DNA from 2 places in the Glutamicibacter sp. X7 genome. Region 1 is predicted to be linked to the other one. Evidence: riboswitches for the same ligand, from Rfam matches in the RefSeq annotation. Region 1 holds a riboswitch; the other holds the start of a gene.
The links. Region 1 has a riboswitch for S-adenosylmethionine ahead of ACYU0X_RS03665 (O-acetylhomoserine aminocarboxypropyltransferase/cysteine synthase family protein). Riboswitches for the same ligand answer to the same signal wherever they lie in the genome.
Positions count from the first base shown of each region.

Region 2: another riboswitch for S-adenosylmethionine. It lies ahead of ACYU0X_RS01625 (acyl-CoA dehydrogenase family protein); the one in region 1 lies ahead of ACYU0X_RS03665 (O-acetylhomoserine aminocarboxypropyltransferase/cysteine synthase family protein).

Region 1 covers NZ_CM142678.1:722,786-729,168, reverse strand. The annotation lists gene ACYU0X_RS03675 (HNH endonuclease signature motif containing protein) at 1-468, opposite strand, end outside; gene ACYU0X_RS03670 (cystathionine gamma-synthase) at 558-1,760, opposite strand; gene ACYU0X_RS03665 (O-acetylhomoserine aminocarboxypropyltransferase/cysteine synthase family protein) at 1,757-3,082, opposite strand; SAM riboswitch class I at 3,366-3,456, opposite strand; gene ACYU0X_RS03660 (LysR family transcriptional regulator) at 3,690-4,631, opposite strand; gene ACYU0X_RS03655 (DUF1852 domain-containing protein) at 4,755-5,747, shown strand; gene ACYU0X_RS03650 (methionine synthase) at 5,765-6,383, shown strand, end outside.
Region 2 covers NZ_CM142678.1:308,002-314,384, reverse strand. The annotation lists gene mmsA (multiple monosaccharide ABC transporter ATP-binding protein) at 1-434, shown strand, start outside; gene mmsB (multiple monosaccharide ABC transporter permease) at 474-1,724, shown strand; gene ACYU0X_RS01630 (substrate-binding domain-containing protein) at 1,773-2,843, shown strand; gene ACYU0X_RS01625 (acyl-CoA dehydrogenase family protein) at 3,030-4,370, opposite strand; SAM riboswitch class I at 4,389-4,480, opposite strand; SAM riboswitch class I at 4,746-4,847, shown strand; gene ACYU0X_RS01620 (ABC transporter ATP-binding protein) at 4,853-5,662, shown strand; gene ACYU0X_RS01615 (Fur family transcriptional regulator) at 6,094-6,383, shown strand, end outside.

The DNA of each region.
Region 1 (6,383 bases):
CGGCGTTGCGAATCGTTCGGCTAGCAGTGGGAAGCGCGGGGCGCGGCGGGTGCCGTCCGCGGCGACGGAGCCAATCAGCGCGCGGGCCGAGGCCTGACGGCCCCGGGCCACACCGACGGAAACACCCAGCCAAGATGTGAGCATGTCGATGCTGTTCGCATAAGCGCCGCGGCCGCCGGCCCGGGTGCCGGCGATCGCGCGAAGTTCTTGGGGCGACGGGGCCGGTGGCAGCGCGGCCAGGCGATCCAGCGAGGCGGTGGTGAGCCGATGCGCGGCGCTGCGCTCCAGTGCGTCGAGCACCACCGGGTAAGTACGGGACAACGCCGCCTCGGCACGGTCGGTGAGCACGGCGAGGTAGGCCGCATGCCCGGGGGCCATCACGCGCCCCAGCAGCTCAAGACTCGCCTGCTCGAGGGTGCTGACCGCGGTGGCCAGCTGGGCCAGAACGGTCGCGTCGTCGGTACTCATAACCACAAGGCTGCGCCCCGACGCCGTGACCGGCATCGGGGCGCGAGCGAGCTGTGGACAACGCCGCGGTGGCGCGCCTGGATGGCGTGTTAGACGGTGAGCACGGCCCCTTGATCCGCGCGTTCGGCCAGTGCCAGCCCACGTTCGAGATCGGCCAGCAGATCCTCGGTATCCTCGATTCCCACCGAGAGGCGTACGAGTTCGCCGGAGATTTCCAGCGGGGTGCCGATCAGGCTGGCGTGGGTCATCTCGCGCGGGTAGCACACGAGCGATTCCACCCCGCCAAGCGAGACGGAGAGCTGGAACAGTTCCATCGACTCGGCCAGCGCCCGCGCGGCGGGTTCGCTGTGCAGCCGCAGCGAGACGATTCCGCCGAAACCGCGCTGCTGGCTGGCGGCCAGTTCGTGGCCCGGGTGGTCGGCCAGTCCCGGGTAATAGACCTCGGCCACCTGCGGTTGTTCGGTGAGCCAGTGCGCAATGCGGACGGCGGTGGCGCAGTGCCGTTCCATGCGCAACCCCAGGGTTTTCAGCCCGCGGGCGGCCAGATAGTTATCCTGCGGCCCGGAGACCGCGCCGCCGGCGAATTGCTGGTAGCCCACGGCCTCGGCCAGCGACTGTCCGCGGTGCAGATAGTCGGCGACGATGACCGCACCGCCGAGCACGTCGGAATGCCCGCCAATGTATTTGGTGGTGGAGTGCACCACCGCATGCGCCCCAAAATCCAGCGGGCGTTGCAGGTAGGGGGTGGCGAAGGTGTTATCGACGACGAGCAGCGCCCCGGCTTCGTGGGCCAGCGCGGCCCACCCGGCGATGTCGGCGATGCCCAGCAGCGGATTGGAGGGGGTTTCCAGCCAGAGCAGGGCGGTGTTTGGGCGCAGCGCGCCGCGCACCTGATCGAGGTTGGTGATATCCACGGTGCTGGCACTGATCCCCCACTTGTGGTGTAACCGGGTGATCAGCCGGTTGGTGCCGCCGTAGCCGTCGGCGCCGAGCACAATGTGATCGCCCGGGGCGAGCACGGCGCGCAGCAGGGCGTCTTCGGCGGCGATGCCGGAGGCGAAGGAGAAACCCGCGGCCCCGCCTTCGAGGGCGCTGAGCTGCTCTTCGAAGCCGCCCCGGGTGGGGTTGGAGCCGCGCGAGTATTCATGCCCGGCACGCAACACGTTGATGCCGTCTTGGATGAAGGTGCTGGTTTGGTAGATGGGCGGGATGACCGCCCCGGTGTGCGGGTCTTTGCCTTGGCCGGCGTGGACGGCCAGGGTGTTGAATCCGTGGCGTGGTGAGGTGCTCATGCGAAGGCTCCTTCCGGGGCGAGGGTGATCTGTGCGGCGGCGTGATCCAGGGCCTGGAACAGGTCGGCGATGAGGTCGGCCGGCTCCTCGAGACCGATGGATAGGCGCAGCGTTGCCTTGGAGAGTCCGGCGGCGGCCAGTTGTTCGTCGTTGAGTCGACAGTGGGTCATGGTGGCCGGGTGGACCACCATCGAGCGCACGTCGCCGATGTTTGCGGCCAGGGTGAAGAGCTGCAGGGCGTCGAGCACCGGGGAGACCAGGGAGGCGTCGGCCAGTTCGATGGCCAGCACGCAGCCGGTGCCGCGCGGGGCGACGTGGGCGGCCAGCTCGTGGTCCTGGTGCCCCGGCTGGCTCGGGTGGTGCACCCGGCGCACCAGCGCGTGCCCGGCGGCGGCCTCGGCAAGTTCCAGCACGGTACGCTGCACCCGTTCGGTGCGCACATTGAGCGTCTCGATGCCGGTGAGAATGCCGGAGGCGGCGGCCGGCGACAGCGAGGGCCCGAGGTCATGCAGGAATTTGGAGCGCACCAGCATGGCGTAGGCGGCGCTGCCGTAGCGTTCGAGCAGGGAGTACTGCCCGTAGCGCGGACGCGGCGCGGCGATCTGCGGCCAGCGTGCGGCGTCGGAGAAATCGAAGGTTCCCGCGTCGACGACCAGTCCGCCAAGCACCTGGCCGTGTCCGGCAAGCGCCTTGGTGGCCGAGTGCACGACGATATCGGCCCCGTGCTCGATCGGGCGGTAGTTCGCGGGGGTGGCCAACGTGTTGTCGACGACCACCGGAATGTTGTGGCGGTGTGCTAGCTCGGAGAGTCCCTGCAGGTCGAGCAGCGTGCACAGCGGGTTGGAGACCGATTCGACGAAGAAGGCGCGGGTGTCCTCTTCGATGGCGTCGGCCCAGGCGCTGAGGTCTTCCGGGTCGACAAAGCTCACGCGGATTCCGAAGTCGTTGAAGGAGTCGGTGAACAGGTCCACGGTGCCGCCGTAGAGCTTATTCGAGGCGACGATGTGCTTCGCGCCCTGGGTCAGCGCCAGCAGCGAGAGGGCGACGGCGGCCTGCCCGGTGGCGGTGGCCACCGCTTGGGCCCCGCCTTCGAGGGTGGCGACGCGTGCTTCGAGGGCAGCGACCGTGGGATTGCCGGTGCGGGAGTAGGTGAATCCGGGTTCGCGCAACGCAAATTTTTCGATGGCCTCGGCGTGCGAGCCGAATTCGTAGGCCGCGGCGGCGTAGACCGGGACGGTGAGTGGACGGTAGGGGCCCTCGGGCGAGTATCCGGCGTGGACTGCTGAGGTGGCCCCGTGCCAGGTGCTGTTCGGCTGTGACATATGTGCGTGTTCCTTGCCGGTTGGATGTCGGGTGGGGTGGGCGGAGATCAGGCGTGCGCGCTGATGCGCATGCCGGTGCGTTGCATACTGGTGGCGACGTGGCGCACCGGTGCGTGTTGGCCCGGTGGCGATGCCATTGCTTCGCTCATGTCTCCTCCTCGTTTCTCGTCACACGAGGGAGTGCACCGATCGGCGTCTATGCGAGGTACCTGGTAGGGAGGGTTGCTGCCCTCCCCTTCACGGTACGAGGCACAGCGCAACGTCCAAGGGCGTTGTCGGAACTGCTCCATCGTTCCTGGCGGTAGCACCTTTCGGTTTCCCGATGGTTGCTGCGACGTCGACGAGCCAGATCTCTCGGTCGCTCTTGATGGGGTGTTGTATGTCCATGGTTCGGCATGGGCGCCCGACGAGGCAAACGGCACCGAACCCCGTGCTTCACACAACGCCAATCCGCGTCATATGTCGCAGTGTCGTCATATTGACGGCCCGGTTAACGCCTCTTTATGACATGCGCGGTGAGCCAAAATCCGCGAAATTCCGGGGTCTAAGCGCCAAAAGATGTCGCGCCGGGTCGCCCGATGACAGTTCATGACGCGCAGGGAAGACGTCAGCCGAGCAGGTGAACTCCGAAGCTCGCGACCACCGAACGCACCTCGTCGAGGTAGCGCTGGGCCTGGTCGGTGAGCGGGACCGCGGCGTGGTCGATCCAGCCGATCTCGATGCGTTCGTCCACATCCAGCGGGATGGCCACGATCGAGGGGTCGAGTTCGTCGCTGATGATGCCGGTCGAGATCGTGTACCCGCCGAGTCCGATCATCAGGTTGAAGATGGTTGCACGATCGGAGACCCGAATTTCGCGTTTGCTCGAGAGCGTGGAGAGGATTTCCTCGGCGAAGTAGAAGGAGTTGCTCGCCCCCTGGTCGAAGGTGAGCCGCGGTAGCTCCTCGAGATCTTCGAGGGTCGCCCGCTCCCGCGAGGCCAGCGGGTTGCTACGCGAGATGAAGATGTGCGGGTCGGCGAGGAATAGCGGGTGGAACACCAGCCGGGACTCGCGCAGCAGTTTGTCGATGACCTTTCGGTTGAAGTCGTTGCGGTAGAGAATGCCGATTTCACTGCGTAGTGTGCGGACATCTTCGATGATGTCCTCGGTGCGTGTCTCGCGCAGCGAGAACTCGTACTGCTCGGCCCCGCTGGCCTGGACCATCTTCACGAAGGCATCGACGGCGAAAGAATAGTGCTGGGTGGAGATCCCGAGGAGGCGGGGTGCCGGCGGCCGGTCGAGATAGCGCTGTTCGAGCAGTTCGACCTGTTCGAGTACCTGCCGGGCGTAGCCGAGGAATTCCCCGCCCTCGACGGTCAGTGCCACGCCCCGCGCGGAGCGGACCAGAAGTCTGCGCCCCACCCGGGTTTCGAGTTCCTTCATCGCCGCGGACATCGTTGGCTGTGCGACGTAGAGCAGGTCGGCGGCCGCGGAGATCGACCCCTCGGAGGCAACCGTGAGGAAATAGCGCAGCTGTTGCAGCGTGAGACCGTTCACTCCTTGAGCCATAGATTTAGTCTATACGAATCCATAGTCACGTCGAGTTACCTGATATCCGCCGATTCCCTGCATGATTGACGAAACGACTTCCCCCGGCCTTACTTCAGGCCCCCTAGCACCAGATTGGCCGCCATGGCACACGCGTTTACCTTTAGCATCAGCACCACTGACTTCGACGAGCACTACACCCCGTCGGCGAGCTCGCGCATTACGACGAACTTCGCCAACCTGGCCCGCGGTGAGAACCGCCAGGAGAACCTGCGCAACGCGTTGACGATGATCAACCGCCGTTTCAACGCGCTGGCACACTGGGACAACCCGGACGGGGACCGCTACGCCCTCGAACTGAAGATCATCTCGGCCAATGTGCACTTCACCTCCAACGACGGGCCTCAGCAGTTCCCGCTGCTCGAGGTGCTCGATACCTGGATTCTCGATAAGCAGACCGGCACCCGGACCCACGGCATCGTCGGTAATAACTTCTCCTCCTACGTACGCGACTATGACTTCAGCGTGGTCCTGCCCGCCGCGGTCGACGAGTCGGGCACCCCGGCGCTCCCGCAGGATTTCGGTGACCTGCACGGTCAGCTCTTCCAGCACTTCCTCGACTCCGAGGCCTACCAGGAGCGCTTCGCGCAACTACCGGTGATTTGCATCAGCGTCTCCACCTCCAAGACCTACCGCCGCACGGGCAATAGCCACCCGGTATTGGGTCTTGAGTACCAGCAGGAAGACTACTCGCTCACCGACGCGTACTTCGCGAAGATGGGTCTGCGGGTGCGCTACTTCATGCCTGCCGGCAGCGTCGCACCACTGGCCTTCTACTTCCGTGGCGACCTGCTCAACGACTACACCAACCTGCAGCTGATCAGCACCATCAGCACCATGGAGACGTTCCAGAAGATCTACCGCCCCGAGATCTACAATGCGAACTCGGCCGCGCCGGCGGTCTACCGCCCCAGCCTGAGCGCACATGATTTCTCGCGGACCCTGATCTCCTACGATCGCGAGGAGCGCACCCGTCTCGGGGCGACGCAGGGCCGGTACACCGAGGAGCACTTCATCACGCCGAACCGCGAACTACTCGAACAGTGGGCCGCCGCCTACCCGACTCCCGTCGCTTAAAGATCCAAGGACGCACCATGACTAACAAGTTACTTCCGACCTCGATCGTCGGCAGCCTACCCAAGCCCTCCTGGTTGGCTCAGCCCGAGACGCTCTGGTCCCCCTGGAAACTCGAGGGTAGCGAACTGCGCGAAGGCAAGTACGATGCCATGCGCGCGGCCGTGCTGGAGCAGACCCACCGTGGCATCGACATCATTAGCGACGGCGAACAAAGCCGCCAGCACTTCGTCACGACCTTCATCGAGCACCTGACCGGGGTTGATTTTGACAAGCGCGAGACCGTGCGCATCCGCGACCGCTATGACGCGAGCGTTCCCAGCGTCGTCGGCGCCGTCGAGCGCGAGAAGCCGGTGTTCGTCCAGGACGCGGCCTTCCTGCGTTCCTGTACCGACCGCCAGATCAAGTGGACCCTTCCCGGCCCGATGACGATGGTCGACACGCTCTACGACGCGCACTACCGCAGCCGCGAGAAGCTTGCGTGGGAATTCGCAACCATCCTGAACCAGGAGGCGAAGGAGCTCGAGGCCGCCGGCGTCGACATCATCCAGTTTGATGAGCCAGCGTTCAACGTATTCTTCGATGAGGTCGCCGACTGGGGCGTCGCGGCGCTGGAACGTGCCTGCCAGGGACTGAAGG
Region 2 (6,383 bases), 410 kb from region 1:
TCAGCCGCTATGACGTGGTTGATCGCCGGGCCGAATATGCGGTCGCCGAGAACTATCGCACCTCGCTGCGCACGAAGACTCCCTCGGTGGATGAATCCGTGGCGAAGCTTTCGGGCGGTAACCAGCAGAAAGTCGTGCTTGCCAAGTGGATGTTCACGGACCCCGAGGTACTCATTCTGGACGAGCCTACGCGAGGCATCGACGTGGGTGCGAAGTATGAAATCTACGGAATCATTCAGGAACTAGCCCGGCAGGGCAAGGCGGTCATCGTGATCTCCTCGGAACTGCCCGAACTGCTCGGCCTCTCGGACCGTATCTACACAATTTTCGAAGGCACCATCACCGGTGTGCTGAACAAAGATGAGGCGACCCAGGAAAACCTGATGCGCCTCATGACCGCCGACCGTGCGGACTCCGGCCTACAGGCCGGCTAGCGACACCCATCAACCCATCGATCACAGCAGGAATTCAGCATGAATGCGCTCAAGCAGCTCTTCGGCGGGGACACCCGCCAATTCGGCATGATCTTCGCCTTGGTGGCGCTGATCCTTTTCTTCCAGTTCCGCACCGGCGGCCGCACCCTGACCTCCGGCAACGTCATTAACCTGATCAACGGCAACGCCTACATTCTGGTGCTGGCTATCGGCATGGTGCTGGTCATCATCGCCGGGCATATCGACCTGTCGGTCGGCTCCATTGCGGCCTTCGTCGGTATCGCGGTGGCCATCGCCATGCGCGACTGGCATCTGCCCTGGTGGCTGGCGATCGTCTTCGGCCTGGTGCTCGGTGCCGTTATCGGTGCCTGGCAGGGGTTCTGGGTCGCATACGTGGGGATCCCGGCCTTCATCGTCACGTTGGCGGGCATGATGCTCTTCCGTGGGTTGAACCAGTTCGTTGGCAAGTCCAACACGGTCCCGGTTCCCGAGGACTTCCAGTTCATTGGCGCCGGTTATTTGTGGGAAGTCGGGCCGGTGACCGGTTACAACAACCTGACCCTGCTCCTGGGCTTGGGTGCGGTGCTCTTCTTCATCCTCAGCAGCCGCCGGGCCCGCATTAAGAACCGCACCCTCGGTGCCGTGGTTGCCCCACTGTGGGTCGACGTCACCAAGGTGACGCTGATTTCGGCGGCCGTGCTCTACGCGACCTACCTGTTTGCCACCGGACGACCGGGCACCTCGATCCCGATTTCCGGTCTGATCTTGCTGGTTCTCGTGCTGATCTACGGTTTCATCTCCACGCGCACCATTCTGGGCCGTCACGTCTACGCGGTGGGTGGCAATAAGCACGCCGCCGAGCTCTCCGGTGTGCGCTCGAAGAAGGTCAACTTCCTGGTCATGATGAACATGTCGATTCTGGCCGCGCTGGCCGGCATGATGTTCGTCGCCCGTTCCACCGCATCCGGCCCCTTCGACGGCGTGATGTGGGAACTCGACGCAATCGCCGCAGTGTTCATCGGCGGTGCGGCCGTCTCCGGCGGTGTCGGTACGGTCATGGGGTCGATCATCGGTGGTCTGGTGATGGCCGTCTTGAATAACGGTCTGCAGCTGCTCGGTGTGGGTGCGGATGCCACCCAGATCATCAAGGGTCTGGTGCTGCTGGCCGCCGTGGCCTTCGATGTCTACAACAAGACCCAGGGCAAGCCTTCGATCACCGGCCTGCTCATGCGTTCCTTCAATAAGCCTTCCACCCCAGCACCCCCAACCCCGGAAAAAATTTCCGTCTAGTTCAGTTCGTCACCCACCTGAGAGAAAGTGAAAACAATGAAGTTCACCATGCGAAAGCTTGCTGCCACCGCGGCCATCGCGGCTCTGGCCCTGACCGGCTGTGGCCGTCAGACCGACACCGGATCCGAAGCCAGCGGCTTCGAAGAGGGTTCGGCCATCGGCGTGGCCCTGCCGCAGAAGACCAGTGAAAACTGGGTGCTGGCCGAGAAACTGTTCAACGACGGACTCAAGGATGCCGGCTTCGAGCCGATCGTGCAGTTCGCCAACGGCGGCGTCGCCGAACAGCAGAATCAGATCAGCGCCATGGTCACCAACGGCGCCAAGGTCATCATCGTCGGCGCCATCGACGGCTCGCAGCTGGGCACCCAGTTGGCCGCCGCCAAGGAAGCCGGGGCGACCGTGATCGCCTACGACCGTCTGGTGACCAACACGGAGAACGTGGACTACTACGTGGCCTACGATAACTTCCAGGTCGGCGAGCTGCAGGGCAAGGCACTGCTCGAGGGGCTCGAGAAGAAGGGCAAGGCTCCCTACAACATCGAGCTCTTCGCCGGTTCCCCGGATGATGCCAACGCCGATGACTTCTTCAACGGAGCCATGAGCGTGCTGAAGCCGAAGATCGACGACGGAACCCTGAAGGTACTCTCCGGGCAGAAGTCCTTCGAGCAGGCCGTAACCCAGGGCTGGAAGTCCGAAAATGCGCAGAAGCGCATGGACACCATCTTGACCGGTAACTACGGCAAGGAAGACCTCGATGGTGTGCTCTCCCCGAATGACACCCTGGCCCGCGCCGTGCTGACCTCGGTCAAGGCTGCCGGTAAGGATCTTCCGGTGGTCACCGGTCAGGACTCCGAGGTCGAATCGGTGAAGTCGATCATGGCCGGGGAGCAGTACTCCACGATCAACAAGGACACCCGCAACCTGGTGGCCGAGGCGATCGATATGGTCAAGGCACTACAGGCTGGTGAAGAGCCAAAGGTCACCGATGCAGAGTCCTTCGATAACGGCTCGAAGACCGTTCCGGCGAATCTGCTGGATCCGCAGATCGTAACCAAGGAGAACGTCACCGAGGCATACGCCGACGATCCGGTGCTTGGCCCGATTACCGAAGGCAAGTAACGGCAGCACGTAGCTTCAAAAAGTCGCTGGCCCCAGACTTCTGTCTGGGGCCAGCGCTCTTTGTGTCCACGGGGATGATCGAGCGTGTCATCGATCGCTGTCCCGGGCCGAGGCACGGGACAGTTCATCGCGACGAGTTTGGTCAGAGTTCCGCGTCAGTTCCGGCGCATGGGAAGCCAGCCGCCTCTAGAATCCGCCAGTGGTGTTGGTATGAGACGTTGAGGTCACCTCGCCGGTTACCGACAGGCGCTTGGGTTGCACACCGTTGATTTCGTAGTCGCCAACGATACGTGACTTGTAGACCGCAGGATTGTGGGTGGCGATGGTGCGCGCATTGCGCCAGTGCCGGTCGAAGTTAAAGGACGCTCGGGTGGCCGAAGCCCCCAGCCCGTCGAAAAGCTTATTGGTGGCAGCGATAACCATGGGCTGCACTACGCTCTGCGCGCGGTTGGCGGCCAGCTCACACACGGCGAAACGCTCGTGGTCATTGAGGTTGCTGTCGGCCAGCGCGGCTTCAACCTCCAAAACGGCCCCCATCACCACCGCATCGCTGGCGAACACCGCACCGGAGACCTCCCCGACCAATTGCAATACCTGTGGTTCCTGATGCACCGGCACGCCGGTGCCGGTGGAGAAGCTGCGGGTACGCGACTGAACCGCCAGGCGCATGTCGTTCAGCGCCGACCGGCCGATACCTGCCTGGACCGCAAGCAGCACGAGCTGGAAGATCGCGGCTTCCGGATCGATGGGGTCTTCGGGCATGAAGCTATCTACCGGGACATTGCTGAATTCGGTGGTGCCGGTGCCGGTCAGTTGCTGGCCGAACCCGTCCCAGTCATCGATGATTTTAACGCCGCTGTGCTGGGTGGAAACCACGGCAATGTGACGCCCCGGGCGCTGCGGGTGGCTGACCGCGACGGTGGTCCAATCCGCGAAAATGGTGCCGGTGCAATAGTACTTTTCGCCGTTAACGACCCAGCGGCCATTGACCTCACTGACGGCCGTATTCAGTGTCCCGAGCGGATTGCCGCCCTTTTCGGTGTAGGCGTTACCGACGATATGTCCGGACGCAATGCGCGCGATCCACTTTTTACGCAGTGCCTCGTCCTCAAGCCGGAGCACATGCTCGGTGAAGGCAATATGCGCCCGCCACAGTTGAGCAATGTGGGAATCCGCCTCAGCCAACTCGATCAACAAGCGAAATACATCCGAAAGCCGTGCCCCGTGGCCACCGGCTTCGACCGGTAACCGCAACGCCCCAAAACGCTCGCGATTGAGCCAGCCGACCTGTTCAAAGGGAAGCTGACGAAGCTGCTCGCGTTCATTGGTTCCGTCAGCGATTTGCGCGAACACCGGACGAAAAATCGCAGCCAGGCGTTCGTACTGCTCATCCGCGCACGGCCCGGGAGTGACCTTTAACAGTTGGCGCACGGCCACCGGCTCTACGTGGTCATCTAGATTACGGGCCGAAGCCCCGGCGGGGTCACTCAATGCGTTGAAGTCCATGTTGGCGTTGTCGAAAGACACTGGAAAAATCCTCATTTCTTTCCATCGGATCTGGCGGTAGCACCGGCCCGTCACGCGGGTGGTTGCTGCGGCGTCGTCGAGCCAGATCTCTCGGCCGCTCTGGATGGGTTCGTAATCATTTGTAGCGTTACGTCCTTTCACGTCCCAAGCCGGGCGTCACAAAGTAACGAGCCGTAGTAGTGACGCCAGTCATACTTCAGGAGATGTAGGCCGGTGGCCACGAAAGGCGCTTCGTCGATCCTTCAAGTTCATCAACGAATCCACACTTATCAAAAGAAGAATCAGAATTTCTCGCGTCCGGCCACCATCTTTCGAAGATTCGTCATGTTACGAAAGGTTTGCCCTCGGTTCATTCGACGCGGTTCGATTGTTGCGGAACCATCCCGAGCGGCCGAGAGATCTGGCTCGACGACGCCGCAGCAACCACCACGCCCATGAACTGGTCGCGGACGGTGCTACCGCCAGAACCGATGGAGATGATCATGGCACTTGCCTACGCACCCGCGCACACCTCAACCAATACTGCCCTGCCGCTGAGCTTCCGCCGGCTTGCACGCACCTTTAGCACACGCAGCGAAACCCGCCGAGTACTGCAGGACTTTAACCTCGAGATCGCCGCCGGTGAACTGGTGGCCATTCTGGGCCCAAGCGGATGCGGAAAATCCACCTTGTTGCGCGCAGCTAGCGGGCTAGATACGCCAAGCTCCGGGCAGGTGCTCATCGGCGACTTGCCGGTGGCCGGGATTGACGAGCGCTGCTCGGTCGCCTTCCAAGAACCAAGACTGCTGCCGTGGCGTTCGATTCGCGAAAATATCGAGCTCGGCCTGCCACTGGGTTTGGACCAGAACGAGGGCACCACCCTGATCGATGAACTGCTCGAGATTACCGGCCTGGCACAGGTAGCCGACGTGCACCCGCAGGAAATCTCAGACGGCCTTGCGCAACGCGTCTCGCTGGCTCGCGCCCTAGCCCGCCGCCCCGGCGTGCTGCTCCTTGATGAACCCTTCGGGGCTCTGGATGCGCTGACTCGACTCGAATTGCAGGAGCTGTTGCGCGCGGTTCACGCGGCCATTCCCACCACAGTGTTGCTCGTGACCCACGATGTCGACGAGGCCCTGCAGTTAGCGGACCGAGTGATCGTACTGGGCCGCGAGGCACCGGGCATTCCGGCCGGCGTCATCCGGGATCTGCGCCTAGACACCGCGGCCGGGCACCAGCGCCGCGACGGCGACTTCGGCGCGCACCGCAACATGTTGCAGGATTTGCTCAGCGTCGATAACCACACCGACTAATACAGCGCACATCGCCCCTGCGGCAGGCCACACCGGTGCATGCGCCTTGCTCCGATCAACCAGCGAGCCACCTAGTTCTCGCACTCCCCCGTGGACCTGCGCTGTCGCGAGACTGGCGTCTTCTGGTTGCCGCCCACGGTGAACTGGTGCCCTCCGGAACACAGGGGAATACTACGTTCACCACTACCGGGCCCAACCTGAAGGATCTCCCGGTGAAACCAAGGCACGGCAGGTTACGTTCGCGCTAGGTGCACCAAAGCCAACTCCGCGAAAATGTGCGCGGCACGGGGCGCCGATTAATGCGGCAACACGAGCCCCCGTTGGAGACCACGAAACCGTACCGAGCGCGTTAAGTTTACGTAACCTGCAACACACCTTTCGTTATCTTGACTCATTCAAAAAAAGCCGTCATGCTGGAGACTGTGACTGAGATGGTCGGAATCGAAGAGGTACTGCGGGCGGCATCCCTGCGCGTGACGCGTCCACGCGTCGCGGTGCTCTCTGCCGTCACCTCGCATCCGCACGCGGACACCGAAACGGTGATCGCAGCGGTGCGTGAACAGTACCCGACGGTGTCTCATCAGGCTGTCTATGACTCCCTTAAGCTCCTCACCGAGCTGGGCGTGGTACGCAAAATTCAGCCTCATGGGCACAGCGCACGTTATGAGGCGCGGGTAGGCGACAACCATCACCATGTGGTGTGCCGCAATTGCGGCATGGT